2 regions of the Microbacterium terrisoli genome follow, and region 2 is predicted to be linked to the other one. Evidence: predicted binding sites of a transcription regulator. Region 2 holds the regulator's gene; the other holds the start of a gene.
What was found. The regulator HspR, encoded in region 2, represses chaperone genes until heat shock. The targets are predictions, from matches to a motif close to AAGTTGAGTCNNNNNGACTCAACTT.

Region 1: QU603_RS05215 (ATP-dependent Clp protease ATP-binding subunit) is a predicted target of HspR. The motif match lies at 10,118-10,142, and genes of this name have one in related genera.

The regions. Positions count from the first base shown of each region.
Region 1 is NZ_CP133019.1:1,250,901-1,266,108, reverse strand. It holds gene QU603_RS05255 (O-acetylhomoserine aminocarboxypropyltransferase/cysteine synthase family protein) at 1-1,049, shown strand, start outside; gene QU603_RS05250 (Gfo/Idh/MocA family protein) at 1,085-2,092, shown strand; gene QU603_RS05245 (PLDc N-terminal domain-containing protein) at 2,062-2,463, opposite strand; gene QU603_RS05240 (NYN domain-containing protein) at 2,501-3,376, shown strand; gene QU603_RS05235 (DUF4921 family protein) at 3,458-4,735, shown strand; gene QU603_RS05230 (MDR family MFS transporter) at 4,771-6,168, shown strand; gene QU603_RS05225 (LLM class flavin-dependent oxidoreductase) at 6,328-7,095, opposite strand; partial or broken gene QU603_RS16420 (SLC13 family permease) at 7,291-7,461, shown strand; gene QU603_RS05215 (ATP-dependent Clp protease ATP-binding subunit) at 7,481-10,075, opposite strand; gene QU603_RS05210 (VOC family protein) at 10,233-10,601, shown strand; gene QU603_RS05205 (hypothetical protein) at 10,602-11,498, opposite strand; gene QU603_RS05200 (tellurite resistance/C4-dicarboxylate transporter family protein) at 11,551-12,645, shown strand; gene QU603_RS05195 (MarR family winged helix-turn-helix transcriptional regulator) at 12,688-13,116, opposite strand; gene QU603_RS05190 (acyl-CoA dehydrogenase family protein) at 13,194-14,378, shown strand; gene cyoE (heme o synthase) at 14,474-15,208, shown strand, end outside.
Region 2 is NZ_CP133019.1:3,262,222-3,277,429, forward strand. It holds gene QU603_RS14775 (carbohydrate ABC transporter permease) at 1-258, opposite strand, end outside; gene QU603_RS14780 (carbohydrate ABC transporter permease) at 260-1,216, opposite strand; gene QU603_RS14785 (ABC transporter substrate-binding protein) at 1,281-2,627, opposite strand; gene QU603_RS14790 (glycoside hydrolase family 183 protein) at 2,937-4,091, opposite strand; gene QU603_RS14795 (DUF1348 family protein) at 4,255-4,725, opposite strand; gene QU603_RS14800 (heat shock protein transcriptional repressor HspR) at 4,836-5,288, opposite strand; gene QU603_RS14805 (DnaJ C-terminal domain-containing protein) at 5,376-6,365, opposite strand; gene QU603_RS14810 (nucleotide exchange factor GrpE) at 6,378-6,986, opposite strand; gene dnaK (molecular chaperone DnaK) at 6,989-8,857, opposite strand; gene QU603_RS14820 (MFS transporter) at 9,116-10,453, shown strand; gene QU603_RS14825 (AraC-like ligand-binding domain-containing protein) at 10,565-11,539, opposite strand; gene QU603_RS14830 (aldehyde dehydrogenase family protein) at 11,839-13,257, shown strand; gene QU603_RS14835 (APC family permease) at 13,265-14,719, shown strand; gene QU603_RS14840 (primary-amine oxidase) at 14,748-15,208, shown strand, end outside.

The DNA.
Region 1 (15,208 bases), 1.6 Mb from region 2:
GTCAGGCGGCGGTGGCCGTGGCGCTGCTGGCACTGGCCGGTCGCGGCGGCCACATCGTCGCGGCGACCCAGCTGTACGGCGGCACCGTCGACCTGCTCGAAGACACGCTGCCGGACTGGGGCATCACGACCACATTCGTCGATCAGGACGACATCGACGCGTGGCGCGCGGCCGTGCGCCCCGAGACCCGCGCGCTGTTCGCCGAGACCGTGGCCAACCCCGTCGCCCAGGTGCTCGACGTGCGTGCCGTGGCAGAGATCGCCCACGAGGCGGGGGTTCCCCTGGTCGTCGACAACACGGTGGCCACGCCCTATCTGCAGCGGCCGAAAGAGTTCGGTGCCGACATCAGCGTGCACTCGGCGACGAAGTTCATCGGCGGGCACGGATCGGTCATGGGCGGCGCGATCGTCGACCTCGGCACTTTCGACTTCACCGCCCAGCCTGCGAAGTGGCCGGCTCTCACCGAGCCGTCGCGCCGGGTGCCCGGCGAGAGCCTGGTCGAGCACTTCGCGAGCGGTTCGCCGTTCATCGCGCTCATCAAAGCAAAGTACATGCACGATCTGGGCCCGACGCTGTCGGCGTCCAGCGCCTTCCAGCTGCTGCAGGGACTGGAGACCCTGGACCTGCGCATGCAGCGCCACTCGTCCTCCGCGCAGCGCGTGGCCGAGCACCTGGCCGCACACCCCGCAGTCGCACGGGTGCACCACCCGGGGCTGGCAGGCAACGCCGGTCACGCGGCGGCCGCCGAATACCTGCCGCGCGGGGTGCCGTCGGTGTTCTCGATCGACCTGCACGCCACGGGCGACGAGGCCGCAGACTTCGCCCGTGTGGAGGCCTTCATCGCCGGGCTGCGCGTGGTGCGCCTGCTGGCCAACATCGGCGATGCGCGCAGCATCGTCACCCACCCGGCCTCGATGACCCACAGCCACCTCTCGCGCTCGCAGCTGGCCGAGGCCGGAATCTCCACCACCACGGTGCGGCTGTCGATCGGCCTCGAAGACCCGGACGACCTGATCGCCGACCTCGACCGGGGGCTGGCCGCCATCTGACGTTGCGACCCCCGCGTTCTCAGTAACCTGAGGGTATGACTTCTTCTCGCGCGCATCTTCGCTGGGGCATCCTCGCCACCGGCGGCATCGCCCACGCCTTCACCTCGGATCTGCGCACGGCGGGCCTCAGCGTCCAGGCGGTGGGTTCGCGCCGGAAGGAGGCCGCCGATGCGTTCGCCGCATCCTTCGAGATCCCGAGCGCGTACGGCTCCTATGAGCAGCTGGTCAGCGACCCCGATGTCGACATCGTCTATGTCGCGACCCCGCACACGCTGCACGCAGAGGACGCGATGCTGGCGCTCGAACACGGCAAGCACGTGCTCATCGAAAAGCCCCTGACGGCCAACGCACGCGAGGCGGCGGCCGTTCGCGAGGCGGCCGCCTCACGCGGGCTGCTGGCGATGGAGGCGATGTGGACGCGGTATCTGCCCCACATGCGTCGCATCCATGAGCTGCTGGATGCCGGTGCCCTCGGCGAGGTGCGCACAGTGTTCGCCGACCACACCCAGAGCCTGCCGACCGACCCTGCGCACCGCATAAACGCGCTGAAGCTCGGCGGCGGGGCTCTGCTGGACCTGGGCATCTACCCGGTCTCGTTCGTGTGCGACATCCTCGGCGCGCCCACCTCGGTTCTCGCTCAGGCACGGCTGGGCGAGACCGGCGCCGACACCGAGGTCGCCACGATCTTCACGCACGCAGGCGGTGCCGTCTCGACCACACTCAGCTCGTCGCGGGCCGCCGGCCCCAACACCGCGCACATCGTCGGGACCGACGCGCGCATCGACATCGATCGGGTCTGGTACTGCCCGACGACGTTCCGCCTCAGCGCACCGGACGGCACGGTGATCGAAGAGTTCAGCAGCCGGGTCGACGGACGAGGCATGCAGTATCAGGCGCTGGCTGCAGAAGAGATCATCGCCGCGGGCGACCGCGACAGCGCCATCCTGCCCATCGACGAGTCGGTGGCGATCATGGCCACGCTCGACAAGATCCGGCGGCAGATCGGCGTGCGCTACGGCGCGGACGGGCCCGACGGGTCCTGAGGCGGCTCCTGCGCCCCGCCCTGCTGGCGACGGCGCAGCTCGGCGCGCAGCCTGTCTTCTTCGATCTCGCGCTCAAGATCGGCCAGCTGCTGCTCGGTGGTGCGCGGATCGTAGGGCCCGGAAGGCACAGACGGCGGCGCCGGCGGCACGCGCCGTGACGGGCGCGGTGCCCGCGGAGCGCGGGACACGTGCTCGGGGTACTCCCGCCCGATCGTGAACCAGAGGATGACGCCCAGCAGCGGCAGCAGGATCACCAGAATCAGCCAGACGAATTTGGGCATGTGCTTGATCTGGCTGTCGTCGCGCGTCACGATGTCGACGATGGCCACGACCATGGCCGCCAGGACCAGCAGGGGGAACACGAACGACATGACACCGAGCATAAGGGCGACCTGACACACTGGAGTCATGCCCACCTCACAGGATGCCCGCGTCGCCGTCTATCTCGACTTCGACAACATCGTGATGTCCTGGTACGACCGCGTACACGGCCGCAACTCGTATTCGCGCGACAGGCAACGCATCTCCGCGGACGTGTCCGAGCCCGAGATCGCCCAGCGCCTGGCCGAGGCGACCATCGACGTCGGCGCGATCATCGACTACGCAGCCTCGTTCGGAACGCTCGTTCTCACCCGCGCCTACGCCGACTGGTCGAGCCCTGTCAACGCCGAGTACCGGCAGCAGCTCGTGGCGCGTGCCGTCGACCTCGTGCAGCTGTTCCCGGCCGCCGCTTATGCGAAGAACGGCGCTGACATCCGTTTGGCCGTCGACGCCGTTGAAGACATGTTCCGCCTGCCCGACCTCACGCACGTGGTCATCGTCGGCGGTGACAGCGACTACGTCCCCCTCGCGCAGCGCTGCAAGCGACTCGGCAGGTTCGTGGTCGGCGTGGGCGTTGCCGGCTCCACGGCCAAGTCGCTGGCCGCCGCCTGCGACCAGTTCGACGACTACGACTCGCTGCCGGGCATCACCGCACCCAAACCGGTCACGAAGAGCGAGACGAAGGATGCCGCACCCACTCGCAAGCGCAAGAAGAAGGAAGAGCCCGACCCGGCCGGGGAACTGCTCGAACGGGCGCTGGTGCTCGAGCACGTGCGCACCGACGACGAATGGATGCACCTGTCGGCGGTGAAGAACCTGCTGCGGCGGATGGACCCCTCCTTCAGCGAGAAGGCGCTGGGCCACAAGTCGTTCTCGGACTTCGTGAAAGCTCATGGCGACGTCGCCGAACTCGACGAGTCGACCAACATCGTCCGCGTACGGCTGCAGCCCGCTCGCGCCTGACGCATTTCTGGCGCGCGCCTGCAGAGCGCGATAACGTGAGCGAGTGCGTGACGAACTGGACATCACTGCCGACGACAGACCATGAGCCTGCCTCCGCTGCGGCGCCTTCCCGACGGCACCGTCAAGCAGGTCGGACCCCTCACCGGCACCCGGGTGTGGACGATCCCGGGACGCGCGAACAGGCCGCTGGCGACTGCGCGCCCTGACGCGCGCGCCCTCGAATCGGGCGAGCACACCCGGCTGTGCGCGTTCTGCCAGGACCGTTACCTGGAGACCACGCCCGAGAAGGAGCGGCTGGTCGGCGATTCGTACGAGCGGATCGGCCGCGTCGCGGCATCCGCCCTGCAGGATTCGGTCGCCGAGTTCCGCCGCTTCGGCAACCTGTATGAGATCGTCTCGGCCGAGTACTGGCGCACGAACCATGACTTCCAGCCTGCCGCCGACGTGGTCGCGTGGGTCGACGACTACCTCGCCGACCCCGCCGGGCGCGCGCACATCCAGGCCCTCGTCGCCACCCGATCGGCCGCCAACGGCGCGTCCGCAGATCTGCGCGCCACCGCACTCGACCTCATCGGCGGCTCGCACGACGTGATCGTGGCCCGCCGGCATGTGCGCGACGGCGCGACGCGCGACGACGAGCTCGCCTCCAGCGGCGAACTGACGCCCGACGAGCACGCCGTCTACATGACATTCACCGCGCGGGCCGCGCGCGAGATCGCCGACTCGCAGCCGTACGCGGCGTATGTGTCGGTGTTCCAGAACTGGTTGCGCCCGGCCGGCGCCTCGTTCGAGCACCTGCACAAGCAGATCGTGGCAATCGACGAGTACGGGCCGCAGACCGAGCGCGAGCTGGCGCTGCTGCAGGAGGATCCGCGCCTGTACCAGCACGCCGTCGCCGACCTCTCGGTGCGCGAGCACCTGATCGTGGCCGCCACCGACGGTGCGGTCGCCTTCGCGGGAATCGGTCACCGGTATCCGGCGTTCGAGGTGTACTCGACGTGTGCCGCACAGCATCCTGCCGACCATTCGGCAAGCGAGCTTCGCGCGGTCTCGGACCTCGTGCATGCGCTGCACGCGGTCACCGGTGTGCTCGTTCCGACCAACGAGGAGTGGCACTACCAGCCGCGACGGGCCGGCGTGCCGATGCCGTGGCGCGTCGTGATCAAGGCACGGCTGTCGATCGCCGCGGGCTTCGAGGGCGGCACCAAGGTGTACGTCAACACGATCGACCCGTGGACGCTGCGTCAGCGCGCCGTCGACGACCTGCAGCACCTTCGCGACGCAGGTCGGATCTCCGCAGACGTGCGCATCGGCGACGAGTGCACCCCGGCGGACGCGCGCCTGCATTATGCCGACTGACCTGCCTCCCGACACGCCGACTGAGATGCCGACCGATGGCTGAGGTATCGTTGCGCGGCACCCGCGGGCAGATCCTGCTCTCGCTCATGCTGGGCACGTTCCTGATCGCGATCGACTCGACGATCCTGGCCACGGCCGTACCGACCATCGTCGGCGAACTCGGCGGGTTCAGCCAGTTCCCGTGGCTGTTCTCCATCTACCTGCTCGGCCAGGCGGCCTCGGTGCCCGTCTATGCGAAGCTGTGCGACACGTTCGGGCGCAAACCGGTCATGCTCTTCGGCATCGGCCTGTTCCTTGCGGGCTCGATCCTGTCGGCCACGGCCTGGAGCATGACCGTGCTCATCATCTTCCGCGCGATCCAGGGCCTGGGCGCCGGGGCCATCATGCCGTCCAGCATGACCATCGCCGGCGACATCTACACCGTGCGCGAGCGAGCCACTGCGCAGGCATACCTGGCCAGCGTCTGGGCGATCTCGGCGGTGGCCGGTCCGACGCTCGGCGGCGTGTTCGCCCAGTTCTTCAGCTGGCGGTGGATCTTCTGGGTCAACGTGCCGATGGGGCTACTGGCGGCATTCATGCTGATCCGCAGCTATCACGAGTCCTTCGAGCGGACCAAGCAGCGCATCGACATCACCGGGGCGACGCTTCTGACGACGGCGCTCGTGCTGCTGGTGCTCGGCGTACTCGAGGGCGGTCAGGGCTGGGCATGGGGCAGCTGGCAGAGTGTGGGATGCTTCGCCGTGGGCGCCGCGCTTCTGGTGGCATTCGCAGTCGTCGAGCGGCGGGCCGCCGATCCCGTGCTCGCCCCGTGGGTGACGCGCGACCGGGTCGTGGTCACCACCTCGCTCGCCTCGCTCGGCGTCGGCGCCGTCACGATCGGCCTCACCTCGTTCGTGCCGACCTTCCTGGAGCAGACGGCGGGGGCCGTGCCGCTGCTTGCGGGCCTGGCCGTGGCCGCGCAGAGCATCGGCTGGCCGATCTCGGGGAGTCTGGCCGGACGGTTCTATCTGCGCATCGGATTCCGCGCGACGATGGTCATCGGCAGCACGATGACCCTGATCGGCGCGGTCGCGCTCACGCTGTTCTCGTTCACGCCGTCGGTGTGGCTGACTGCCGCCGGATGCATCGCGGTGGGGCTGGGCCTCGGGCTCGTGGCCAACCCGGCGCTGATCGCTGCGCAGTCCTCGGTCGGCCTGCGCGAGCGCGGCGTCGTGTCGGGCACCAACACACTGGCCCGCGCGGTCGGCAGCGCCGTCGGCGTTGCCGTCTACGGCGCGATCGCGAACGCGGTCATCGCCGCGCGCGGCGGTCAGGGCGACCCTGCGGCGATCCAGGCCGGGTCGACCGCCGTGTTCGTCTCGGTCGCCGTCTCGGCCGCCCTGCTGATCGCGTGCACGGTGTTCGTCCCGCGCGTGCCCATCAGCGACGAGTAGCGCTCCGTGCCACCGCCCGAGCTTCACCCGAGATGAGGGCGGCCGGCCCAGACGAGGATCCTCGAGCCTCGAGAGCCCTCCCCTGGCACTGATCCCCTCCGCTCGGCACGCAGGCAACGCGCCGCCGGCGAGCGGGCAACGCGCCGCCGGCGCGCGGGATCAGCGCGCGAGCTCGCCCGCTGACGCCACGAACCGCAGGTACGCCTCGAGGCCATCTGAGGCGACCATTGCGCGAAGCACGACCTCGTCCACCGCACTGCGATACGCGGCGAGCATGTCGGGGGCCGTGGTCGGCGTGATCACGGTGTCGATCGCCTCGACGCCCAGCCGGGCGAAGTTCGCCGCGTACTTCGGCGCACGCCCATAGCGCTCCGCCTCGGTGCGCAGCCGCGGCATCCCGTCTTCGCCCAGTGCGGTGCGCACATACAGCGCGACGTGCGCACCGGGCGCGCTCGCGTGGGCCTCGGCCGACTGCGCGGCAGCGGCCTGCACAGGCAGCCAATTCAGCAGCATCCCGTCTGCCGCCTCGGCCGCAAGCGCGCGCATCTTCGGCCCGAGCGCGCCCACGACGATGCCGGCACCGGTGCGGCCGCGCAGCGTGTCGACGGCATTGCGGACGGCCGCCAGTACGGGACCGGATGCCTGGCCCGACCCGATTCCGAGCATCAGCCGGTCTTCGGGCAGGCCGTCGGCCCTGGCCAGGATCTCATCGGGCGTGACGCGGTCCAGCGGAATCACGCCGGTGCCCAGCACGAGGTGCTCGGTCGCCCGGGCCGCTTCGTGCAGCGCGGACAGCGCATCGCCGCCGGGAGTGTCGTTGACCCACAGCGCGTAGAGGCCGGCCTCTTCGGTCGCCGCGGCGATCTGTGCGATCACCGCCGGGCCGAGAGCACCGGCTACTCCGATCGAAACGGGGGTGTCAGTCATGCCACTGAGTGTGCCACCATCGCTAGTGGCCGAGGGGCGGACCACGCCGCCCGGATGAGAGGCAGCCTGTGACGTTCGACCTCGTGATCGTCGCCCTGCCGCTGTCGGGCGTCCTCACGGTGCCAGAGACGCTCACCGGCTTCGCTGACCGCGGTGATCGGCCTGTTCGTCTCGAACACGGCGACCGCCGTGCTCATGGCGCCCATCGCGATCTCGACGGCCGTGCACCTGGGCGTCTCGCCGTATCCGTTTGCCATGATGGTCGCGCTGGCCGCCTCGTCGGCGTTCATGACGCCGGTCTCATCTCCCGTCAACACGCTGGTCGTCGAGCCCGGCCGCTACCGGTTCGCGGACTTCGTCAAGATCGGTGCACCGTTCACCGTGATCACACTCGTGGTGAGCGTGCTGATGGTGCCGCTGCTGATGCCACTGCAGGCGCCTGGACCGTCACCAGCAGGGCGTCGGCTGCGGCATCCACTCGCACGACTCCCCCGTCGCCGAGAGCGCCCGAGACGAACAGGTCGGCGATGCGGTCATCGACCTCGCGCTGGATGAGCCGACGCAGCGGCCGAGCACCGTACTCGGGCTCGTAGCCGTGGTCGGCCAGCCACTGCACGGCGGCGTCGGTGACCTCGACGTGCACTCCGCGACCGGCGACGCGCTTCTGCGTCGCAGCCAGCAGCAGGTGCACGATCTGACGCAGCTCGTCACGGCCGAGCTTGCGGAACAGCACGATCTCGTCGATGCGGTTGAGGAACTCGGGCCGCATCGCCTCGCGCAGCTTCGCGAAGATGCGGTCGCGCAGCTGCTGCTGTGAGCCGAATCCGGTCTCTCCCCCGCCGTCGGCGAGGAAGCCGATGGCACCGCCGCGAGATGCGAGGAACTCGCTGCCGAGGTTCGATGTCATGACCACCACCGTGTTCCGGAAGTCGACCGTGCGCCCCTGACCGTCGGTCAGCCGCCCGTCGTCGAGCACCTGCAGCAGCAGGTTGAACACGTCGGGGTGCGCCTTCTCGATCTCGTCGAACAGCACGACCGCGTAGGGGTTGCGCCGCACGCGCTCGGTCAGCTGACCGGCTTCGTCGTAGCCGACGTATCCGGGAGGGGCTCCCACCAGCCGCGCGGCGGTGTGCCGCTCGCCGAACTCGCTCATGTCGAACCGGATCACGGCCGAGTCGTCGTCGAACAGCGACTGGGCCAGAGCCTTGGCCAGCTCGGTCTTGCCGACGCCGGTCGGTCCCAAGAACAGGAACGACCCGATCGGCCGGTGCGCGTCGCCCATGCCGGTGCGGTTGCGCCGCACGGCCTTGGCGACCGCGGTCACCGCGTCATCCTGCCCGATCACGCGCGCGTGCAGCTCGTCTTCGAGCGAGGCCAGGCGGTCGCGCTCGGTCTCGGTCAGGCGCGAGACCGGGATGCCGGTGGACCGGCTGATGACCGCAGCGATCTCGGGCTCGTCCACGACGGCTTCTGCGTGAGGTCCGCCCGCGCCGGCGGCGACCTCATCGAGCTTGCTCTGCACGTCGCCGATCTCGTCGCGGATGCGCGAGGCGTCTTCGTAGTGCTCGGCCGCGACGGCCGCATTCTTGTCGGCCTCGAGGTCGGCCAGGCGCTGCATGAGCTGCGCGGCATCGGTCTGCAGGCCGAGCCGCAGGCGCAGCCGAGCACCCGCCTGGTCGATCAGGTCGATCGCCTTGTCGGGCAGCACCCGTTCGGTGAGGTAACGGTCCGACAGTTCTGCAGCCGACTGCAGCGCAGCATCGGTGTAGGTCACACCGTGGTGCAGCTCGTATGCGGGCTTCAGTCCGTGCAGGATCTTCACCGCGTCTTCGACGCTCGGCTCGCCCACCTTGACGGGCTGGAAGCGGCGCTCCAGGGCGGCATCCTTCTCGATGCGGCGGTATTCGTCCAGCGTCGTCGCGCCGATCAGGTGCAGGTCGCCGCGGGCCAGGCGCGGCTTGAGGATGTTGCCCGCGTCCATTCCGCCGTCGCCGTTGCCGCCGGCGCCGACCACGGTGTGCAGCTCGTCGATGAACACGATCAGCTCGTCCTTGCGTGCGGTGATCTCATCCATCGTCTTGGTCAGCCGCTCTTCGAAGTCGCCGCGGTAGCGGGTGCCGGCGACCATGCCCGGCAGGTCGAGCGCGATCACGCGCTTGCCGCGCAGCTGCTCGGGCACCTGACCTGCCACGATCGCGCGGGCCAGGCCCTCCACGATCGCGGTCTTGCCGACGCCGGCGGCGCCCACGAGCACCGGGTTGTTCTTCGTTCGGCGGCTGAGGATCTCGATGGTCTGCTCGATCTCGACCGCGCGGCCGATCACCGGGTCGAGCGAACCCTCGGTGGCCAGTGCGGTCAGGTCGGTGCCGAATCGGTCGAGCATCGGGGTCTCGGATCCCTCCTCCCGGTCGGCGCCGGCCGACGCGCCGCTGGGCGTCACGGTCTCGCGCATGCCCTGGCTGAGGGCCTCGGCGCTCACCCCTGCCCGGGCCAGCACCTGGCCCGCGGGCGTGTCCTGACTGAGCACGATCGCAAAGAACAGGTGCTCGGGGTCGACATATGTGGCCCCCGACGAGCGGGCGACCTGGAAGGCGTGGAACAGCGCGCGCTGCAGCGGGGGCGTGATGATCGCCCCGTCGGCGGCGTTCTGGCCGGTGACCGCCGACGGCAGCCGTTCTTCGACCGCCTGCGCGATCGCGGCCGGATCGGCGCCGATGCGGCGCACGGCCTCGGTGGCAGGACCTTCCTGCATCAGCACGTGCAGCAGGTGCAGCGTGTCGACCTCGCGCTGTCCGCGGTCCAGCGCGTACTGCGCGGAGCGCTGCAGCACGTCTTGCGTGCGCGAGGTCAAGAACCGGCTCAGATCGATCGAGCGCTGCTCGCGAGCGCGCTCACCGGCAAGGTAGCGCGCCAGGAAATCGTCGAACGCGCCCGCGCCGTCTGCGGCGCCCTCGACCGGGGTGGTGCCATCGTCGTTCATTCGTGTTCTCCAAAAGATGAGTCTTGGGGTGTCAAGTTTAGAAACTTGAGCACTGTTATATCAAGTTCAACGTCTGTTCGGCGATCGTATTCCTGGAGCATTCGGGATGTCGGAACCCCTGCATAGGGTGAAACCACATCACCCCAGGAGGATTCCCATGGACTGGCGCATCGAGCTGATCTTCGTCCCCGTGACCGACGTCGACCGAGCGAAGGAGTTCTACACTCGCATCGGCTTCCACCCCGACCACGACCAGACGCCGTTCGAGGGGCTGCGCTTCGTGCAGATGACCCCGCCCGGCTCGGCCTGCTCGATCGCGTTCGGCACGAACCTCGGCATCGAGCTCGAGCCGGGGCGGCAGAACACGATCCAGGTCGTCATCCCCGACGCCGAAGAGGCGCTGGCGCATCTGCGCGGCTTGGGCGTCGACGCGGAGGGCGTCGATGAGCAGGCGTGGGGCCGGTTCGTGACGTTCCGCGACCCCGACGGCAACCGCTGGACCCTGCAGCAGATGCCGGTGCGGTAGTCAGCCCTCGGGCAGGATCGACGGGTCCGTCTCGTCCCATTTCTGTGCGGTCTGGGCGATCCAGAACACCGCGAAGAACGCGACGAGGCCCAGTTCGCCTCCGAGCACCCACGGATGCCCGGTCAGATCGATGCCCGCCACGCGCACGATCGCCACACCCAGCAGATACGCGACGCACACGAGCATCCCGACCGCCACCACGGTGTACACGAGGCGCCACGGCTCCGGGCGCGTGCCCGCCGACGCGCGCAGTACGGCACGGCGTGTCGCGTGCGGCGCGGTCACCGCACTGATGACGGCCACGGCGACCATCAGCCCGAAGAATCCGCTGGTGGCCACCATGTGGCCCTGGGCCGCGAGCACGTCCGGGGCGACGAGCAGCCAGACGACCAGGCCGACGCCCAGCAGGCCCGTGATCGCCGCGCCGGCGATCACACCCGCGGTGACCCTGCGCTGCACGCGGGCCAGCACGACGGCCACGAGGGCGACCAGCACCGCAGCGATGCCGAGCACCAGCACACCGGTGCGCACGGTGGCCCATTCCGCCTGCGGCACGCACCCGCCTCCGCCCGCACACCCCGGCATCAGCCCCGACACGTCGCCCGGGGCGATCGGCGTCGGCACGAACGCGATCATCGCGGCGAACACAGCCGCGACATCCAGCAGCAGCTGCTCGACGCTGTGCCCCGACAGCGCAGCCAGCGCGAGCGCGATCGCGCACATCGCGCCCACGAACACTGTGCGCCCCGAGGTGTAGAACATCGCACTGATCGAGGTGACCGGTCCGTCGGTTGCGAACACGACGATCAATCCGAGGACGAGCGCCAGGGCGGCCCCGACGATGGTGATTCGAAGGTACCGATAGGTGCGCTGGGACGACGTGCTCGACAATCGCATATTCACGATCCTGCACCCCGCGCGCGGCGCACCGTGGCACTAGCCTGGGGGCGTGTCCACGCCCCCTTCGTTGTCCGACAGACTCGACAAGGCCGTCGAGGGACTCACACCGGGCTATTTCGCCCTGGTCATGGCGACGGGGATCGTCTCGGTGGGCATGCGCACCGACGACTGGGCGGCGGTGTCCCTGCTTCTGCTGGTGATCGCCGGCGCGGCATACGTCCTGCTGCTGGTGCTCAACGCGATCCGCATCGTGCGCCACTGGTCGGCGATGGCCGAGGACTTCGCCGACCCCGCGCGCGCCTTCGGATTCTTCACGTTCGTGGCCGCCACCTGCGTGCTCGGCAGCCGCATCAGCGAAGAAGACGGGTTCCACGGCGTGGCCGTGGCGCTGCTGGCTGTGGCCTCGGTCGCCTGGATCGTGCTCGGTTACACGGTGCCGTGGACCGCCGTGCTCGGCGACCGCAAGAACGCACCCATCACGACCGCCAACGGCACCTGGTTCATCTGGGCCGTCGCCAGTCAGTCGATCGCGGTGCTCGCGGCCACCCTCGAGGTCGAGCTCACGCAGTGGCGCGGCCTGCTCGCGCTGCTGGCGGTGTTCTCTTGGTCGGTGGGCACTTTCCTGTACTGCGCGGTCGGCGTGTTCGTCGGCGTGCGCATGCTGACGGTGCCGTTCCGGCCCGCCGACCTCACTCCCCCGTACTGGGTGGCGATGGGTGCGACCGCGATCACGGTCGTGGCCGGTGCCCGCATCGTCGAGATGGCCAATGCTCCGATGGTGGATGCCACCCGGGGCCTCATCGCAGGCGCTGCCGTCTTCTTCTGGGCGTTCGGCACGTGGCTCATCCCTCCGCTGATCATGGCGGGCTGGTGGCGACACGTTCGCCACCGCATCCCGTTCCGCTACGAGGCGACGCTGTGGAGCATCATCTTCCCGCTCGGGATGTACGGCGTGGGGTCGCAGTTCCTCGGCGACGTCGACCACCTGCCGATCGTGCACGCCATCGGGTACGGCGAGAGCTGGGTGGCGCTGGCCGCGTGGACGGGCACGTTCATCTGGATGCTGGTGAACCTGTGGCGCACGGTCCTGCGCCCTGCGCGCGTTCCGACTCCGGACCCGGATGCCGCGGCTCCCGCGCGCTGATCCCGCGGGCTGAGCCTACGGCATCGGGCGGCGGCCGCCGCGTCAGCGACCCTGCAGGCTCTCGCCGAACGGCTTCTCGTGCAGGCCCTCCAGCGCGCTGGCCAGCACCGGCGCATCCGCACCGAAGGCGACGTCGAGCTTCTCCAGACGCGCGTCGGCTTCGGCGAGCGCCGCCGAGCCCTGTTCGGTCACGCGCAGGTCCGATGCCGCACCGGCGTGGGACGTGGCATCCATCGCCAGCCCGTCGTCGACGAGCGCACGAACCGCCGTGTGGGCCGTCTGCACGGTGATCTGCGAGCGGCGAGCGAGCTCGGAGAACGAGATGCCGGGCATCGCCTGGATGTGTGCCAGCAGCCCGTACTTGCGGGTGGTCAGCCCGAGGCCCTTCAACTGCTTGTTGAACTGCACGTCCCAGATGCTCGACAGCGTCAGCAGCGAGATGACAGGGCTGAACCGGCGCGGCTGAGGCATGGCATCCATCGTAGTCTTCGGCCCTGTGGCGCTCGCGAGCCGTGCCCGCGACGGCGGGGATCTGCGATGATCGCATCGTGACCGATGACCCGCTGACGGGCGAACAGGCCCTTGCACGCGTCTTCTGCCTCGACGATCTGCTGCCGGACGCGGCCCGCCGATGGCAGCAGGTCGCCCGCACGGTGGCCCGCGACGTGCTCGCGCCCACGATCGAGGACGACTTCGAGACGCAGCGCTTGCGCGCCGAGCACATCCCGGCGCTCGGCGAGGCGGGCCTGCTCGGGATGCACCTGCACGGGTACGGCTGCGCGGGAGCGAGCGCCGTCAGCTACGGCGCCGCGTGCCTCGAGGTCGAAGCGGTCGACAGCGGCTGGCGCACGTTCGTCTCTGTGCAGGGGTCGCTGGCGATGACGGCGATCTCGACCTTCGGGTCCGACGATCAGAAGCGGCGCTGGCTGCCCGAGATGGCGGCCGGACGCGCGGTGGGATGCTTCGCCCTCACCGAGCCCGCCGGCGGCAGCGATCCGGCCGCGATGACCACCTTCGCCCGACGCGACGGGGCTGACTGGCTGCTCAGCGGCACGAAGCGCTGGATCGGCCTGGCCTCGATCGCCGATGTCGCGGTGGTGTGGGCGCAGACCGATGAGGGAGTGCGCGGATTCGTCGTGCCCACCGACTCCGCCGGCTTCACGGCGCGCCCGATCACCGGCAAGCGCGCCATGCGCACGTCGATCCAGTGCGACATCGACCTGGACGATGTGCGCCTGCCCGACGATGCCCGGCTGCCGGACGCACGCGGGCTGCGCGGGCCGTTCACGTGTCTGAACGAGGCGCGGTTCGGCATCGCCTGGGGCGCGATGGGCGCTGCGCGCACGTGCCTCGAGGTCGCCGTCGACCGTGCGCGCACGCGGCACGTGTTCGGTGCGCCGATCGGGGCGCGCCAGCTCATCCAGGCGCAGCTGGCCGACATGCTGCTCGAGTATGAGAAGGGCGCCCTGCTGGCGTTGCATCTGGGACAGCTGAGGGATGCCGGCACCCTCACGCCCGCGCAGCTGAGTGTGGCGAAGCTGAACAATGTACGCGAGGCGATCCGCATCGCGGGCCAGGCCCGCAGCATCCTCGCCGGCGACGGCATCACCGACGAGTTCCCCGTCATGCGCCACATGGCCAACCTCGAGGCGGTGCGCACCTACGAGGGCACCGACGAGATCCACGCCCTGATCCTCGGGCGAGAGCTCACCGGAAGCGACGCATTCAGCTGAGCGCCGGCACCATCCCGGCATGCGCGCCGTGGGACGTGGGCGCCTCGCGAGCGGGTAAACTGGCTGGCTGAAGCCCTTCCAGCCGATCGGGATGTATGAGCCACTCTGCCACCTCATCTCGCTTGGGAACGGACGCCGCCCTTGCCGCGCGTGCGACGCGCCCAGGTGTTCTCAGTGCCGTCACGCGGTATTACTCGTTGACCAAGCCGGGCGTGCTGTACGGCAATGTCCTGACGACGGTCGCCGGCTACCTGCTGGCCGCGGCACTGTTCGAGTTCTCGTGGATCGTGTTCGTCGGCGTCGTCGTGGGCAGCACACTGGTCATCGCCTCGGCGTGCGTCTTGAACAACGTGCTCGACCGCGATATCGACACTCTGATGCGCCGCACCAGCACCCGCGCGACGGTGACCGGAGCCATCAAGGGCGTGCCCGCAACGATCTTCTCGATCGTGCTCGGCGTGCTGGGTGTCGCACTGCTGATCCTGACGACGAACTGGCTCGTGGTGGCCACCGGTGTCGGCGGCTTCGTCGTCTACGTCTGGCTCTACGGCGCGCTCTCGAAGCGCAAGTCGGTGCACGGCACGCTCGTGGGCAGCGTCTCGGGGGCGGCTCCCGTGCTGGGCGGCTACATCGCCGCGTCGGGGCAGTTCGACGTGGCCGCGATCGCCGTCTTCCTCATGATGTTCTTCTGGCAGATGCCCGAGTTCTATTCGATCGCGATCTACCGGCGCGACGAATACGCGCGCGCCGGCGTGCCCGTGATCACCGTGGTGCGCAGCATCCGCCGGGCCGTGTGGGAGATCTTCATCTACACGGTGCTGTTCGTGGCG
Region 2 (15,208 bases):
CGTCACGAGGAAGGTCGGATCACCGAGGATCTGCACATAGTTCTGCCACTTCCATACATCCGGGAAGAACTGGAACGGCGTGGAGATGACTTCCGTCTTCGACTTGAAGCCGGCGATGAACAGCCAGAGCAGAGGGAAGAGCGCGGCCAGCACGAAGACGACCCCGACGATCGCCTTGCCGATGGTGTAGAACCACCACGCCGTCGAGTGCTTCGAGCGTCGACGGGCCGGCGCGATCTGCTGTGCGAGGGTGGCCATGTCAGTCCACCAGCCTCTCTGAGTTGACGAACTTGAAGATGAGCGCCGAGACGGTGCCGAGCACCACGAACAGCAGCAAGGCGGCGGCGATCGAGTAGCCGACGTTCACGTCGTTGGTGAAGTGGTTGAAGATGAAGAGGTTCGGCAGCGTGGTCGAATCGAGGGGCCCACCCTGCGTCATGACCAATGGCAGGTCCAACTGCTGGATTGCCGCGACGAAACCGGTGACCAGCAGGTAGAGGATGATGTTCTTCATCTGCGGGATGGTGATGAAGAAGGTCCGCTGCCACCAATTGGCGCCTTCCATCGCGGCGGCTTCGTAGTACTCGGTCGGGATGTCGATCATCGCGGCCACCATGATGAGCGAGGTAAGCCCCATCCCAAGCCAGACCGCCGGAATGGCGATCGCCAGCAGTGCCCATTTGGGGTCACCCAGCCATGCGATGGGGTCGATGCCGAACAACCCGAGGAACGCGTTGAGCAGGCCGCCCGAGTAGTCGTAGATGATCACGAAGATGATGGACGTGATGACTGTCGAGATGATCGTCGGAAGATAGATCGAGACCTTGAGGATGCTGGCGAATCGTCGAGAGACGGCGACGACCAGGCTCGAGAAGGCGAAGGCGAGCAGAAGCATCGGCGGTACCGTCATCGCAACGAACACGAAGCCTCGTCCGATCGCGGCCCAGAACAGCGGGTCCGTCAGAACGTTGATGTAGTTGCGCCACCCGACGAATTCCGGCGCCTTGTAGAAGCTCCAGTCCTGAAACGAGAGGAACGCCGCATAGATCGCGGGCCAGATCACGAAGATCCCCAGAAGCACCACGGCTGGCAGCAACAGCCAGTAGGCGATCTTGCCGTCGCGGTACAGATAGCGACGATGCCGCTGGCGCGCTTCTCGCGCGTTCGGCGCCGTCACGATCTCGGTGTCGGTCATCGTCGGATGCATAACGGTCATGCTCTCACCTCTTCCGGGCGCTCTTCGGGGGCCGGTAGCGCCCGGCCCCCGAACAGTCCGCGCCTCAGTTCTTGGGCGCCTTGCTGGGCAGATCGTTCTGCTGGATGACCTTCGCGATGGCCGCGTCCGCGGTCTTGATGGCCGCATCCGGCGAAGCTGCACCCTTCATGACCGACTCCATCGCGGTGCCCACGGCCAACGAGACATCCCAGGGATAGGTGGGCTCGGGGATCGCCGTGGGGGCGATGTCCTTGATCACGATGTTCGACCATGGCGCGTCAGCAGCGTGCTCGTCCTTCGCGACGGCATCCTGAACCGACTGGCGCACCGGAATCTTGGTGAACTGCGTGTTCACGAAGAACGGCACGACATTCGCCGGGTCGCCGGCGATTGACCACTGCAGGAATTGGCCCGCCGCCTTCGCGTGCTTGGTCTTCGCGTCGATGACCCACTTGAAGTTGCCGAGCGTAGTGGCCGTGCGGCCATCGGCCTGCGGCGCGTTCGGGAATGCCCCGACGCCCGTCTTGGTCAGCATGTCTTTGTAGTCCGAGCCGATCTCGGACATCATCCACGATCCTGACACCTTGAAGGCGACCTTCTGCTGGCCGAAGTCCTTGCCTTCGACGTACGCGGCCAAGGCCTGCTTGGGCATGTAGCCCTTGTCCCACAGCTGCTTGTACTCGTTCATCAGGTCCCGGTAACCCTGATTGTCGATGTCAGGCTTGGTCCAGTCGGTGGTGAGCGCCGTGTGCCCCGCGAAGTTGAACTGCTGGCCCACTGTGGACCATGCGAACGTCGCAGCGTCGCTGGCAGGCGAGATGCAGTACTGTCCTGCCTTCAAGGTCGGCTTGATCTTCGCGCACGCTGCCATCAGGTCGTCCCAGGTCGCGGGGCCCGCCGACGCGTCCACACCGGCGGCCGAGAGCATGTCCTTATTCCAGAACAGGACCGTCTGCGCCTCCATCAGCAGCGGATAAGCATAGAACTTGCCGTCGAGCTTGGAGACCGACTGGGCGAACGGCATGATCTCATCGAGCGCCTTCTGGTCGACCACCTTGCCGAGGTCGTACAGCTGACCCGCGTTGACAGCGTCCTGGATCGGCCCAGAGTGCGTGTAGATGTCGGGCGCCTTGCCCGCCGCCTGGGCAGCCTTCATCTTCTGATCCCAGGCGTCGGCGGGCACCTCCGTGTCGACGACCTTGATCTTCGTCTGGGAGTCATTGAACTTCTTGACGATGTCCTTGTACCAGGCGTTCTCGGGTGGAGTGAACGTGCGATGCCAGAAAGTGATGGTGGTGACGCCGCCGTTGTCGGCGCTGTTGCTTCCGCCACCCGAGCATCCCGCGAGTGCGAGCCCCGCCACGATGACCGCGGCGCCGACCGCAATCAGCCTGCCCTTACTCTTGTGCATTCGTCCTCCTCAGGAACACGACTCGCCTGCGAGCCGTCGCTGTGCCCGGCCTGCGACCGGATGTGGGGCGAGGGGTGACCCTGGCTTCCCGTAAGTCACCGTTGATCTCGTCGCTGGCCAGAGTAGACGAAATCGATTTCATAAGCAATGGCCAAACTCGCTCTGAGTCCACCAGCGAGCTTCACGCCCCCTGACCGTCGGGTCTGCAGAATGCCGCGACTCCGCCTGTCTCTGCCCGAGCAGGCTATGAACGGCGCCGCGTCTCGCCATATATCGATTTCACAACGGACCACCTGAGATCCGCTGTCATCACGCCTTATCGAGGTGCACCGAGTACCAGAACACGTTGTAGGGACCCCACAGCGACATCGCGAAGTAGATGGTGCGCCCACCGTCAGCGACGTAGCGCGGGTTCATGAATGGTGCGTACAGCCCCGGATATTCGGATGCCGCAGCCAGCTCGATCGGTTCACCCCAGGGTCCCCACGGCGTAATTCCCTCGCGGATGTATGCGTTCCCGGCGTCCGAGTATGTCATGACCCAGCGATCAAGATACGTCGACCACATCACGGAGAGTTCGCCGACCGTGCCGTCGACGACCGTGGCCGCGGCATCCATGTCGGAACTCCAGCGCGGCGCACCACCCGGTGACGTCCCCACGAAGTACGTGTACGCGCTCTGGTCCTCGACATCGCGCGTCGTGGCAGGCACGCGCATGAGCTGCACACCACCGAATCGGCCGGCCGGTATAGCCCAGAAATAGACGAACTCCGTGCCGCCGTCCTCGACGTGCGCGGTCGCGACCTGGATGAAGTTCGAGCCCCCGGGCCACCGCGGCGTCAGCTCGCTCCACGTGCGACCTTCGTCGGCAGACTTCGCCAGGCTCGAGTAGTTCGCATCCCACACCCCGGCATCGCCCCAATGCCGCACCGACATGTAGAAGATGTAGAGGGCGCCGTCGACGCTGAAGCCGTAGGTCGGGATCTTCGTCACTTCGCCAGTATCGTCGGGCTCGTGCTTGCCTTCGACCATCGCCACTGCGAGGCCGATGTCGTCCGATGGCGCCCAGCCATCGAAGGTGATGCCGTCGGACGGATCGTCGTCGGTGCTGTACGCCGACACGTTCGACCGCCAGAACCCGCCCTGACCGCCGTAGCTATCAGGGTCGCGATCGCCGAACGTGTCGCCGAACAAGAAGAACGTCTTGTCTCCGATGGTGGTCATGGACCCGAGGTCCGTGCCCGCCACGCCCACGCTCGCGGTGTCATTGATCGCGCCGGGGCCGGTGAGCTTCGCGATCTGTGTCAGGTCATCGACACCAGCGAGCACGAACGGCTTGTGCGGGTCGATGTGCAGCCTCATTGCGTCACCGCTGGTCGTGCAGCCCGCGAGCGAGCTCGCGACGATGATGGATGCCGCGGCAGCGGCGAGCGCGCGCAGACGACGGTGATGTTCACGGGGCATGACCCTCCTTGATCTCGCCCATCACATCACGAAATCGATTTCAGCACCAGGCGGCGGCGCCCCGCATCCTCGTCACCGGTCGACCCCTACGCGAGATCAAGACCTCGCCCGCCTTGGTGATGCGGTAGGTGAACGGTGCGTGCGCTGCCATCGAGCGCTGCAGCTACAGACCGAGCTCGGTCAGTCCGGCGTGCCCTTCGGGCCGCGGGCCCGGAGCATCCCACCGGTACAGCCGGTCGCCTTCGGCGATCTGCAGGTCATTGATGCTCGCGTGCCGGAACAGGCAGCGGCCGTTCTCGTCGAACTCCCACTGCTCATTGCCGTAAGAGCGATACCAAAGCCCATCCTTGCCCTGCGACTCCGACGCGAACCGCACCGCGATGCGATTGCCGCCGTACGACCACATCTCTTTGATCAGCCGGTAGTCGCGCTCGCGATCCCACTTCTGCGTGAGGAATGCAACGATCTCGTCATGTCCGCGCACCCACGTGGTGCGATTGCGCCATCGGCTGTCGGGAGCGTACGCGGCAGCCACCCGCTCCGGGTCGCGGGTGTTCCACAGGTCCTCCGCCGCGCGCACCTTGGCCACGGCATCGGCTTCACTGAACGGTGGGACGATCGGCGTGCCTGCCATCGTCATCTCCTTCGTCGGCGGCTGCGCGCGTCCGCGGCCGCGCCGATGCGGCCGCTCGTCGGCGTGCGACAGCCCTACGCCCAGGGTAGGCCCGTCTGCGAGGCCGCGGCTCACTCGTCGTCGTCGGGATGACGCGGACGCCACAGGACGATGTCGGTCGAGCGGCGCACACGCCGCCCGTGCCGCAGGGAGACGACCGCGCCCGTCGCCCCGGCGGCGAACACGCGAGCGCCGGGCCGGTTCTCGACCTCGACGCGCACCCGCGCCTCGAGGGCCTGAACGCGCACGTGCAGTTCGCGCACCCGGCTCTCGAGCTCGAGGATGCGCACGATCGCCGGCAGGCTCATGCCGTCCGCCGACATGCGCGCGACCTCGCGCAGCTGCTCGATGTGCCGGATGGAGTACCGGCGAGAGCCGCCCTGCGTGCGCGCCGGCACGACCAGACCGATCCGGTCGTACTGGCGCAGCGTCTGGGGGTGCATTCCGGACAGCTCGGCGGCCGCCGCGATCGCGAAGACGGGAGAGTCCTCGTCGATCTCGTGCTCAGGCTTGCGCTGGGCCATCTGGAATCACCTCCTGCCTCTCTTCTCGTTGCTCACTGTGGGCTCCGTGCCCGCTTCTACCCGCTTCGCTCGCTCAACGATCGCGGATCACGCGCGGGACTTGGCCATCATGTCTGCCCGCGGATTCTCTTTCGGCTCGACCGCGGCGAACTGTTCGAGCGCCGTGCGGGCCGCGTCGTCCAGATGCGCGGGCACGACCACCTGGACCTCGGCAAGCAGGTCGCCGGTGCCCTTCTTGGTGACCACTCCGCGTCCCTTGACCCGCAGCACGCGTCCGGACGGGGTGCCGGGGGCCACGCGCAGCCGCACCGGGTCGCCGCCCAGGGTCGGCACTTCGATCGTGGCTCCGAGGGTCGCCTCGGTGAAGGTCACCGGCACCGTCAGGCGCAGGTTCAGCCCGTCACGGGTGAAGACAGGATGCGGCCGCACGCTCACCGTCACGACGATGTCGCCGTTCTCGCCGCCGTCCGGGGACGGACGTCCGCGGCCGCGCAGGCGCACCTTCTGGCCGTCGGAGACACCGGCGGGGATCTTCACCTTGAACGACTTTCCGTCTTCGCCGGCCAGCGAGATCGTCTCGCCCCTGACGGCCGTCGTGAAATCGAGCGTCGTGCGGGCCGTGACGTCCGCCCCGCGCTGCGGGCCGCCGAAGCCGCGGTAGCCACCGGTCGACTCGCCGAAGCGCCCCGACCCGAAGCCGCCGGGCTGCTGCCCGAACATCGAGAAGATGTCCTCGAAGTTGCCGGCGGACTGGTACCGCCCGCCACGGCCCTGACCGAATGCGCTGAAGACGTCTTCGAAGCCACCAGCGCCCTGGCCGCCCGCCGTGAAGCGGGCGCCCGAGCCCATCGCACGGATCTGGTCGTACTCCGCGCGCTGCTCTTTGTCGCTCAGCACGGCGTATGCCTCGCTGATCTCCTTGAACTTCGCCTCGGCCGCGGCATCACCCGGGTTCGAGTCCGGGTGGTACTTGCGCGCGAGCTTGCGGTACGTCTTCTTCAGATCGGCGTCGCCGACGTCCTTGGACACCCCGAGCGTCTTGTAGAAGTCCTTGTCGAACCAGTCCTGACTGGCCATCGCGCCTCCTGGCTATTCCGCGGGGACGGCGACGACGACCTTCGCAGGCCGCAGCTCGACCTCGCCGAGCCGGTAGCCCGTCTCGACGACCTCGAGCACCGTGGGCTCTGTCACGCCGGGCGTCGGCTGCTGGAAGACCGCCTCGTGGTGCTGCGGATCGAACGCATCCCCGGCCTCGCCGTAGGAGACCACGCCGAGTCGATCCACGACGCCGCGGATCTTCTCGGCGATCACCGAGAAGGCGCTGCCCTCTTCGAGGTCGCCGTGCTTGGCTGCCCGATCGAGGTCGTCGAGCACAGGGAGCATGCCCTTGGCCACCTCGCCCCTGGCGCGATCGATCTCGACCCCGCGCTGCTCCTCGGTGCGCCGGCGGTAGTTCGCGTACTCCGCCTGCAGCCGTTTGAGGTCGTTCAGCAGCGTCGACTCGAGGTCGGCGAGCTTCGCGTCCTCGGCTGCGGCATCCGGGTTCTGGGCCGTGCCCAGAATGTCATCGACGGTCAGTTCGTCTGCGTTCTCGTTCTCACCGTCACGGGTCCCGTCCTGCGCGTCGGGGCCGGAGGACTGCTCCTCCGGCCCCTCGCCCGGACGGACCTCGTCATCGTCGAAGTCCTTGCCGGTCATGGTTACTTCTTCTCGTCCTCGTCGTCGACGACCTCAGCGTCCACCACGTCCTCTTCGGGGTTCGGCGCGGAGCCGTCGCCCGGGTCGGTCGCGTTCGGGTCGCCCTGGGCTCCCTCGGACTGCGCGGCCTGGTAGATCGCCTCGCCCAGCTTCTGCTGCGACTGGTTCAGCGTGTCGTACGCGGTCTTGACCGCGTCGTCGTCATCGCCGGCCAGCGCGGTCTTGAGTGCGTCGACATCGGCCTGCACGCTCTCCTTGACGTCGGCGGGCAGCTTGTCGTCGTTGTCCTTGATCAGCTTCTCGATCGAGTACGACAGGGTCTCGGCCTGGTTGCGGGTCTCGGCGGACTCACGACGCTGCTTGTCTTCGGCTGCGTGCTCCTCGGCCTCGCGCACCATGCGCTCGATGTCCTCCTTGGGCAGCGACGAGCCGCCGGTGATGGTCATCGACTGCTCCTTGCCGGTGCCCTTGTCTTTGGCGGACACGTGGACGATGCCGTTGGCGTCGATGTCGAAGGTGACCTCCACCTGCGGGATGCCGCGCGGAGCCGGCGCGATGCCGGTCAGCTCGAACGTGCCCAGCGGCTTGTTGTCCCGGGTGAACTCGCGCTCACCCTGGAACACCTGGATCGCCACCGACGGCTGGTTGTCGTCGGCGGTCGTGAAGGTCTCGCTGCGCTTGGTCGGGATGGCCGTGTTGCGCTCGATGAGCTTGGTCATGATGCCACCCTTGGTCTCGATGCCGAGGCTCAGCGGAGTCACATCGATCAGCAGCACATCCTTGCGCTCGCCCTTGAGGACACCGGCCTGCAGGGCGGCGCCGACGGCGACGACCTCGTCCGGGTTCACGCCCTTGTTGGGCTCCTTGCCGGTCTCGCTCTTGACGAGCTCGCTCACGGCGGGCATGCGGGTCGAACCACCCACGAGCACGACGTGGTCGATGTCGCCGACCTTGATGTTCGCCTCGCGGATGACGTCCGCGAACGGCTTGCGGGTGCGGTCGAGCAGGTCCTTGGTCAGGTCCTCGAACTTGGCGCGCGTCAGGCTCTCCTGCAGGTTCGCGGGCCCGGACTCGGTCAGCGACAGGTACGGCAGCGAGATCGAGGTCGACGTCGAGCTGGACAGTTCCTTCTTCGCCTGCTCCGCAGCCTCCTTCAGGCGCTGCAGTGCGATCTTGTCACCCGAGACGTCCACACCGGTGGTGTCTTTGAACTGCTTGATCAGCCAGTCCACGACGCGCTGGTCCCAGTCGTCGCCGCCGAGGCGGTTGTCACCGGCGGTGGAGCGCACCTGGATGGTCGAGAAGTCGTCATCCTTGCCCACTTCGAGCAGGGACACGTCGAACGTGCCGCCACCCAGGTCGAACACCAGGATGAGCTCGTCTTCCTTGCCCTTGTCCAGGCCGTAGGCGAGCGCGGCAGCGGTCGGCTCGTTGATGATGCGCAGCACGTTCAGACCCGCGATCTCGCCGGCCTCCTTCGTGGCCTGGCGCTCGGAGTCGTTGAAGTACGCGGGCACCGTGATGACGGCATCCGTCACCGTGTCGCCGAGGTACTGCTCGGCGTCGCGCTTGAGCTTCTGCAGGATGCGCGCCGAGATCTCCTGCGGCGTGTACTGCTTGCCGTCGATGTCCTGGGTCTTCCAGTCGGTGCCCATGTGACGCTTGACGGAGGTGATGGTGCGGTCGACGTTCGTGACGGCCTGGCGCTTGGCGGTCTCGCCGACCAGCACCTCGCCGTCCTTGGTGAACGCGACGACCGACGGAGTGGTGCGGAAGCCTTCGGCGTTCGCGATGACCTTCGGCTCGCCGCCCTCAAGGACGGAGACGACCGAGTTGGTCGTCCCGAGGTCGATACCCACTGCACGTGCCATGTGTTTCTCTTTCTGTCCGGGGGTCGCGGTGGATGCCGCGGCCCGGTCTGTCTGTGAAGTCCTGAACGGCCCGAGAACCGGGAGAAATCCGGATCTTGAGCCGTGATGACTCAAGTGTACGACGATCGCTTCTGCGTGTCAATAAAGTTGATACGCACTCACTCAACTTTTGCCCCTGTGACATCCACCCCTCTGCTCGCCTACGGTAAGAGCGTGACCGGCACCGACGCCCCTGACCCGCGCTTCTCCACCGCTGCAATGAGCACCACGCCCACCCAGCGGCGGGTGGCCCTACGACGCGTGTGGTCGTGGGCGATGTGGGACTGGGCGACGCAGCCGTTCAACTCCGTCATCCTGACGTTCGTCTTCGTATCGCTGTACCTGGTCTCGGACCGCTTCCTGCCGACGGACATCGCCGCTCTGCCGGCCGGCGACCCGGTCAAAGAGCACGCCCTGGCCGAACTGACCAGCGGGTACGGATTCGTCGCGTTCTGGGCGGGCATTGCGATCCTGCTGCTGGCGCCCGTGCTGGGGCAGAACGCCGACCGGGCAGGACGCAAGAAGCGATGGCTGCTGGTGGCCACCGCCGCTCTCGCACTGGTGCAGTTCGCGCTGTTCTTCGTGCACGCCGACCCCGCCTACTTCTGGTTCGGCGCCATCACGGTGGCCCTCGGTTCGGTGGTCTCCGAGATCGCCGGCGTGAACTACAACGCACTGCTGGTCAGTGTCTCCACGCCCCGCACCATCGGCAAGGTCAGCGGCCTCGGCTGGGGCATGGGCTACATCGGCGGCATCATCGCGCTGAGCATCGTCGTCGTGCTCACGTTCGCGAACTGGTTCGGCATGGACACCTCGGACGGCCTGGCCTACCGCCTGATCGCGGCCGGCTGCGCGGTCTGGACGGTCGTGTTCTCCATCCCCCTGTTCCTGAACGTCCCGGAGCCGCCGCCGGCGCTGGGCATGAAGCGGGTGGGGTTCTTCGCGAGCTACGCCGAGCTGGTCAAAGACATCGTGGCGCTGTTCCGCACGCACCGGCCGACCTTCTGGTTCCTGCTGGCCAGTGCCGTGTACCGCGACGGACTGGCCGGAGTGTTCGCCTTCGGCGGTGTGCTGGCCGCGGTCGTCTACGGCTTCAGCACCACCGAGGTCATGATCTTCGGCATCGCCGCGAACGTCGTGGCCGGCATCGCGACGATCTTCGCCGGACGTCTGGACGATCGGTACGGGGCAAGGGCGGTGATCGTCACGGCCTTGAGCATCCTCGTGGTCATGGTGCTGGCGGTCTTCTTCCTGCACGACGCCGGCAAGCTGCCGTTCTGGATCGGCGGACTGATCCTGTCGGCGTGCGTCGGCCCCGCTCAAGCGGCGTCACGCTCATTGCTGGCCCGCGTCTCGCCCGAGGAGATGCAGGGCGAGATCTTCGGCCTGTACGCCACGACCGGCCGGGTCGCCAGCTTCCTCGCCCCCGGGCTGTGGGCCCTGTTCATCGCGTGGTTCGGAGCGACGTACTGGGGCATCCTCGGCATCCTCCTGGTGCTGCTGGCCGGCCTGATCATGCTGCTGTTCGTCCGCCTGCCCAAGCACGTGCGCGCGTAGTGCGCAGCAAGCGCGCGGCAAGCGCGTAAGCGCGGCGGCAACCGCGCGTTCACCTTTCGGACGTGCATGCAGCCGGTGGCCCTGCGCCGGCCTGACGCACCTGCGCACGCGTCAACTGCGGCTCGCACCGGCGACCCGGTATTGTCCGGGGGTCGCGCCCGTGTTCGCCTTGAACGTGCGAGTGAACGCGGAAGCGTCGGTGAACCCCCAGCGTGCACCGATGGCTGCGGCGGGATGCGTCGACAGCGCGGGATCGAGCAGGTCGGTCTGGCAGCGTTGCAGACGCCGGTGGCGGATCCACGCACTCGGCGTGGTCTCGTGGTCGGCGAAGAGCTTCTGCAAGTAGCGCACGGAGACGTGTTGCGCCAGTGCGACCTCTTCCACAGTGAGGTCGGGATCCCGCAGATGTTGATCGATCCACGCAGTGGTCGCCGACATGATCGTGGACGCGCCGGCGAGCGTGTCCGAGGCTCCCAGTCGCTCGCTGAGGGTCGCGTGAACGAGCTCGACAATGGCGTCGACGGCGCGTGGAGCGGCATCCGCGCCACCTTCACGCATCTGCGCACCGAGCTGCGTGAGCAGGCCCGAAGTCAGGGCGCCCAACCCCTTCCGACCAGAAATGCGTTCAGCGGTCAGATGGCTCACCTGACGGACCGTGAGCCCAAGTCGGTCGTGGGGGATCAGCAGAACGAACATCTGGTAAGACTCAGCGAAGTCCAGAACATAGGGCCGCGTCGTGTCGTAGATCGCGAGATCACCAGGGGTGAGCGCCGCCTCTCTCCCATCCTGCGACAGCACGCAATAGCCGTGCAGTTGCAGACCGAGCTTGTAGATGCCGGGATCAGACAGGGCGATCGTGGCGCGATCCCGCCACACCGTGACCGGAGATCCGCCGACCTGGGTGGCGGTGACCGTCTCGCCCAGGTCCTGCGCGAGCAGTGCGCCCTGGTACCCGCTGACCGAGTGCGCCGAGGCGCGCAACGGGACGAATGCCGCATCCACCGCCTCGCGCCACGCATCGAACCGGTCGGCGGGTTCGACGGCGCTCGCGTCGAATACCTGCACCTCGCGCCCGGCCACGCCCATCGCTGAGCCTCCTTGCTCACGACATCCACCTGCAACCAGCGTCAGTGTCCGACCTGGCGCCGCCCGCAGAGATCAGTCCACCACAATCGGCGGTCACGCGCACCGCCCGTGCGCGTGGTGCACATCGGTGTGCGTCCTGTGCCGATGCGCGACGCGGGCGCACGGGCCACAGTGGTGCCCACACAGGACACGACGGAGTCTCCCGCCTCCTTCGTGTTCCGGCCCTGCCGGCGCGGCCGCTCGCGACAGCCCGGCATCGCCGGCCGGCAGCTGGCGGACACAACAAAGGAGAACCCGAGATGAGCACTGTTCTGGACGAGATCCAGGCCCCGGCGGGTGCCGGGCGTGTCATAACCGATCCAGCCACCGGAGACGAGGTGGGCCGCGTTCCGATCGCGACCACGGCCGACCTGGATGCCGCGATCGCCGCTGCGCGCGCGGCGCAGCCCTCGTGGGCGCAGCTCGGCGACGCACGGCGTGTGGACCTGCTCAACGCCGCGGCCGACGCGCTGCAGGAGCACGCCGAAGAACTCGCGGTGCTGCTGTCGCGGGAGCAGGGGAAGCCGCTGAACGGCCCGAACGCGCGATTCGAGGTCGGCGCCTGCGAAGCATGGCTGCGGGCATCGACGGCACCGGACGTATCACCCCAGGTTCTCGTGGACGACGGACAGATCCGCGCAGAGATCCACTACCGCCCGCTGGGAGTGGTCGGCGCGATCGGTCCGTGGAACTGGCCGATGATGATCTCGATCTGGCAGATCGCACCGAACCTGCGGATGGGCAACACCGTTGTGGTCAAGCCGAGCGAGTTCACTCCGCTGTCAGTCCTGGCGCTGGTCTCGGTGCTGAACACGGTGCTGCCTCCAGACGTGCTGATCGCCGTGCCCGGCGGACGGGACGTCGGCGAGGCGATGGCGGCGCATCCGGGAATCGACAAGATCATGTTCACGGGGTCGATCCCGACCGGGAAGGCGATCATCCGCTCCTCGGCCGACACGGTCAAGCGGGTGACGATGGAGCTGGGCGGCAACGACGCCGGCATCGTGCTCGACGACGCAGACCCCGCCGCGATCGCCCAGGACCTGTTCTGGGGCGCCTTCATCAACACCGGCCAGACCTGCGCGGCGTTGAAGAGGCTGTATGTGCCCGACAGCCTCTACGACGCCGTGTGCGAAGAACTGACGAAGGTGGCAGCGGCGACCCCCATGGGCGTCGGGCTGTCGGAAGAGAACCTGCTCGGCCCGGTGCAGAACCGCAAGCAGTACGACATCGTCGCATCGTTGGTCGAGCAGGCGAAAGATTCGGGCGCGCGCGTGCTGCTCGGAGGCGACCCCGATCCGCAGGCGGTCGGCAACTTCTATCCGACCACGCTGGTGGCCGACATCGACAACGACAATCCTCTGGTCGCACAGGAGCAGTTCGGGCCCGCTCTGCCGATCATCCGCTACACGAACCTCCAGCAAGCCATCGCCTGGGCCAACGGGCTGGAGGTGGGGCTGGGCGCATCCGTCTGGTCGCCGTCCCCTCAGCGGGCACGCGAGGTGGCCATGCAACTGAACGCCGGGACCGTGTGGGTCAACGAGCACGGGGCGATCGATCCCCGGGTGCCGTTCGGAGGCGCGAAGGGGTCGGGCTACGGCGTGGAATTCGGACGCGAGGGTCTGCTGGAATGCGCACAAGCGGTGTCTGTCAAAGGCCCCGCAGGATCGTTCGCGTGAGCCGATCATGAGCGCACTGAATCCGGCACATTCCGCTCAGCGCCCCGTGGCACAGGAGCGGCTGCACGGCACGCTGGGCGTGGCCGGCATCGTCTTCATGGTCGTGGCCGCGTCGTCGCCGCTGACCGTCGTCGGTGGCGCAATGCCGGTCGCGCTGGCGATCGGCAACGGCGCCGGCCTTCCGGCCGCCTATCTTCTCGTGGCGGTGATCCTGCTTCTGTTCTCCGTCGGGTACAGCCTGATGAGCCGGCACGTCACAAATGCGGGGGCCTTCTACTCGTACATCACCCGCGGAATCAGCAAACCGGCGGGGCTGGGAGCGGCATTCGTCGCGCTGGTGTCGTACACGGCCATCCAAGCCGCCGTGTACGGGCTGTTCGGGGCGACCTTGTCCGGCCTGCTGGCCTCGTGGGGTGTCGCCGACATCCCGTGGTGGCTGTGCGCACTCGTCGCGATGGCGATCGTCGGCGTGCTCGGTTACCGCAACATCGACCTGAGTGTCCGAGTGCTGGGCGTCCTGATGCTGTGCGAGGTCGCGATCATCACCATCATGTGCGTCGGGGTACTGGCACAAGGCGGCGCCGAGGGCATCTCACTGACCTCCTTCGCTCCTGCCACATTCTTCAGCGGCAGCCCGGGCATCGCGGTCATGTTCGCCATCGCGTCGTTCATGGGCTTCGAGGCCACCGCGATCTACGGCGAAGAGGCGCGCGACTCCAAGCGCACCGTGCCGGTGGCGACCTATGTGGCGGTGATCCTCATCGGTGTGTTCTACGCGTTCGCCGCGTGGGCGCTCGTGCTCGCCTACGGGCCCACGAAGGTCGTCGGCGCCGCGCAGGCGAACACGGCCGGGCTCGCATTCGCAGCCGCGGAGACCTACGTAGGAGCCTGGGCGCAGGAGGTCATGAACATCCTGCTGGTCACCAGCCTGTTCGCCGTGCTGCTCGCATTCCACAACGCCGTCGCACGCTACTTGTTCTCGCTGGGCCGCGAGTCGGTGATCTCGGAACGGTTCGGCCGCTCGCACGCGCGACACGGATCGCCGCACCTGGGCTCGCTGACGCAGACCGCGTCGGCACTGGTCCTGCTCGTGGTCTTCGCCGTCGCGGGGCTGGACCCTGTCAGCGCCGTGTTCTCGTGGATGTCGGGGCTGGCGACCCTCGGACTCATCGCTTTGATGGCTCTGACCTCCGCAGGGGTGATCGTGTTCTTCCGTCGCACACGTCTGGACACCAGGCCCTGGAACACGGTCATCGCCCCCGTGCTGGGCCTGGCCGGCCTGCTATTCCTCCTGGTGCTCGTGGTGTGGAACTTCACCACGCTGATCGGGGGCTCGCTGCTTCTGGCTCTCATCTTCGAAGCGATCCTCGTCCTCGCCTTCGTGCTCGGCGTCTGGCTGGCCGCCCGATGGCGCACTTCCCGTCCCGCCACCTACGCGCAACTGGGCAGCTTCAGCGGCTGACCGGATCAGAAAGAAGGAGATCGTGACCATCAGCGACCAATCCACGCCCGTCACAGGCACCGTCCCGCATCCCCTGGACCGACTGACCGAAACCGAGATCGCAACCGCCCGCGCCGTGTTCGACGACGCCGGCGTCGTCACCGACGAGACGCGATTCGCGTATCTGGGGCTCGAAGAGCCGGCCAAGCAGGACGTCCTGGACTACGACCCCACCGACCCGCCCGACCGGCAGGTGAGGGTGTTCCTGCTGGACCGGTCGACCGGGCTCGCTCAAGATGTCGTGGCATCCCTCACAACCAGACAGATCGTGTCGCGTCGCACGCTGGATGCCTCGGACGGCCAGCCACCGGTCCTGCTGGAGGATTTCGAAAGCGTGGACGAGATCGTCAAGTCCGACCAGCGATGGCGCGACGCCATGGCCCGGCGCGGTGTCACCGACCTGGACCTCGTATGCACCTGCCCACTGTCGGCGGGCACCTACGACATCCC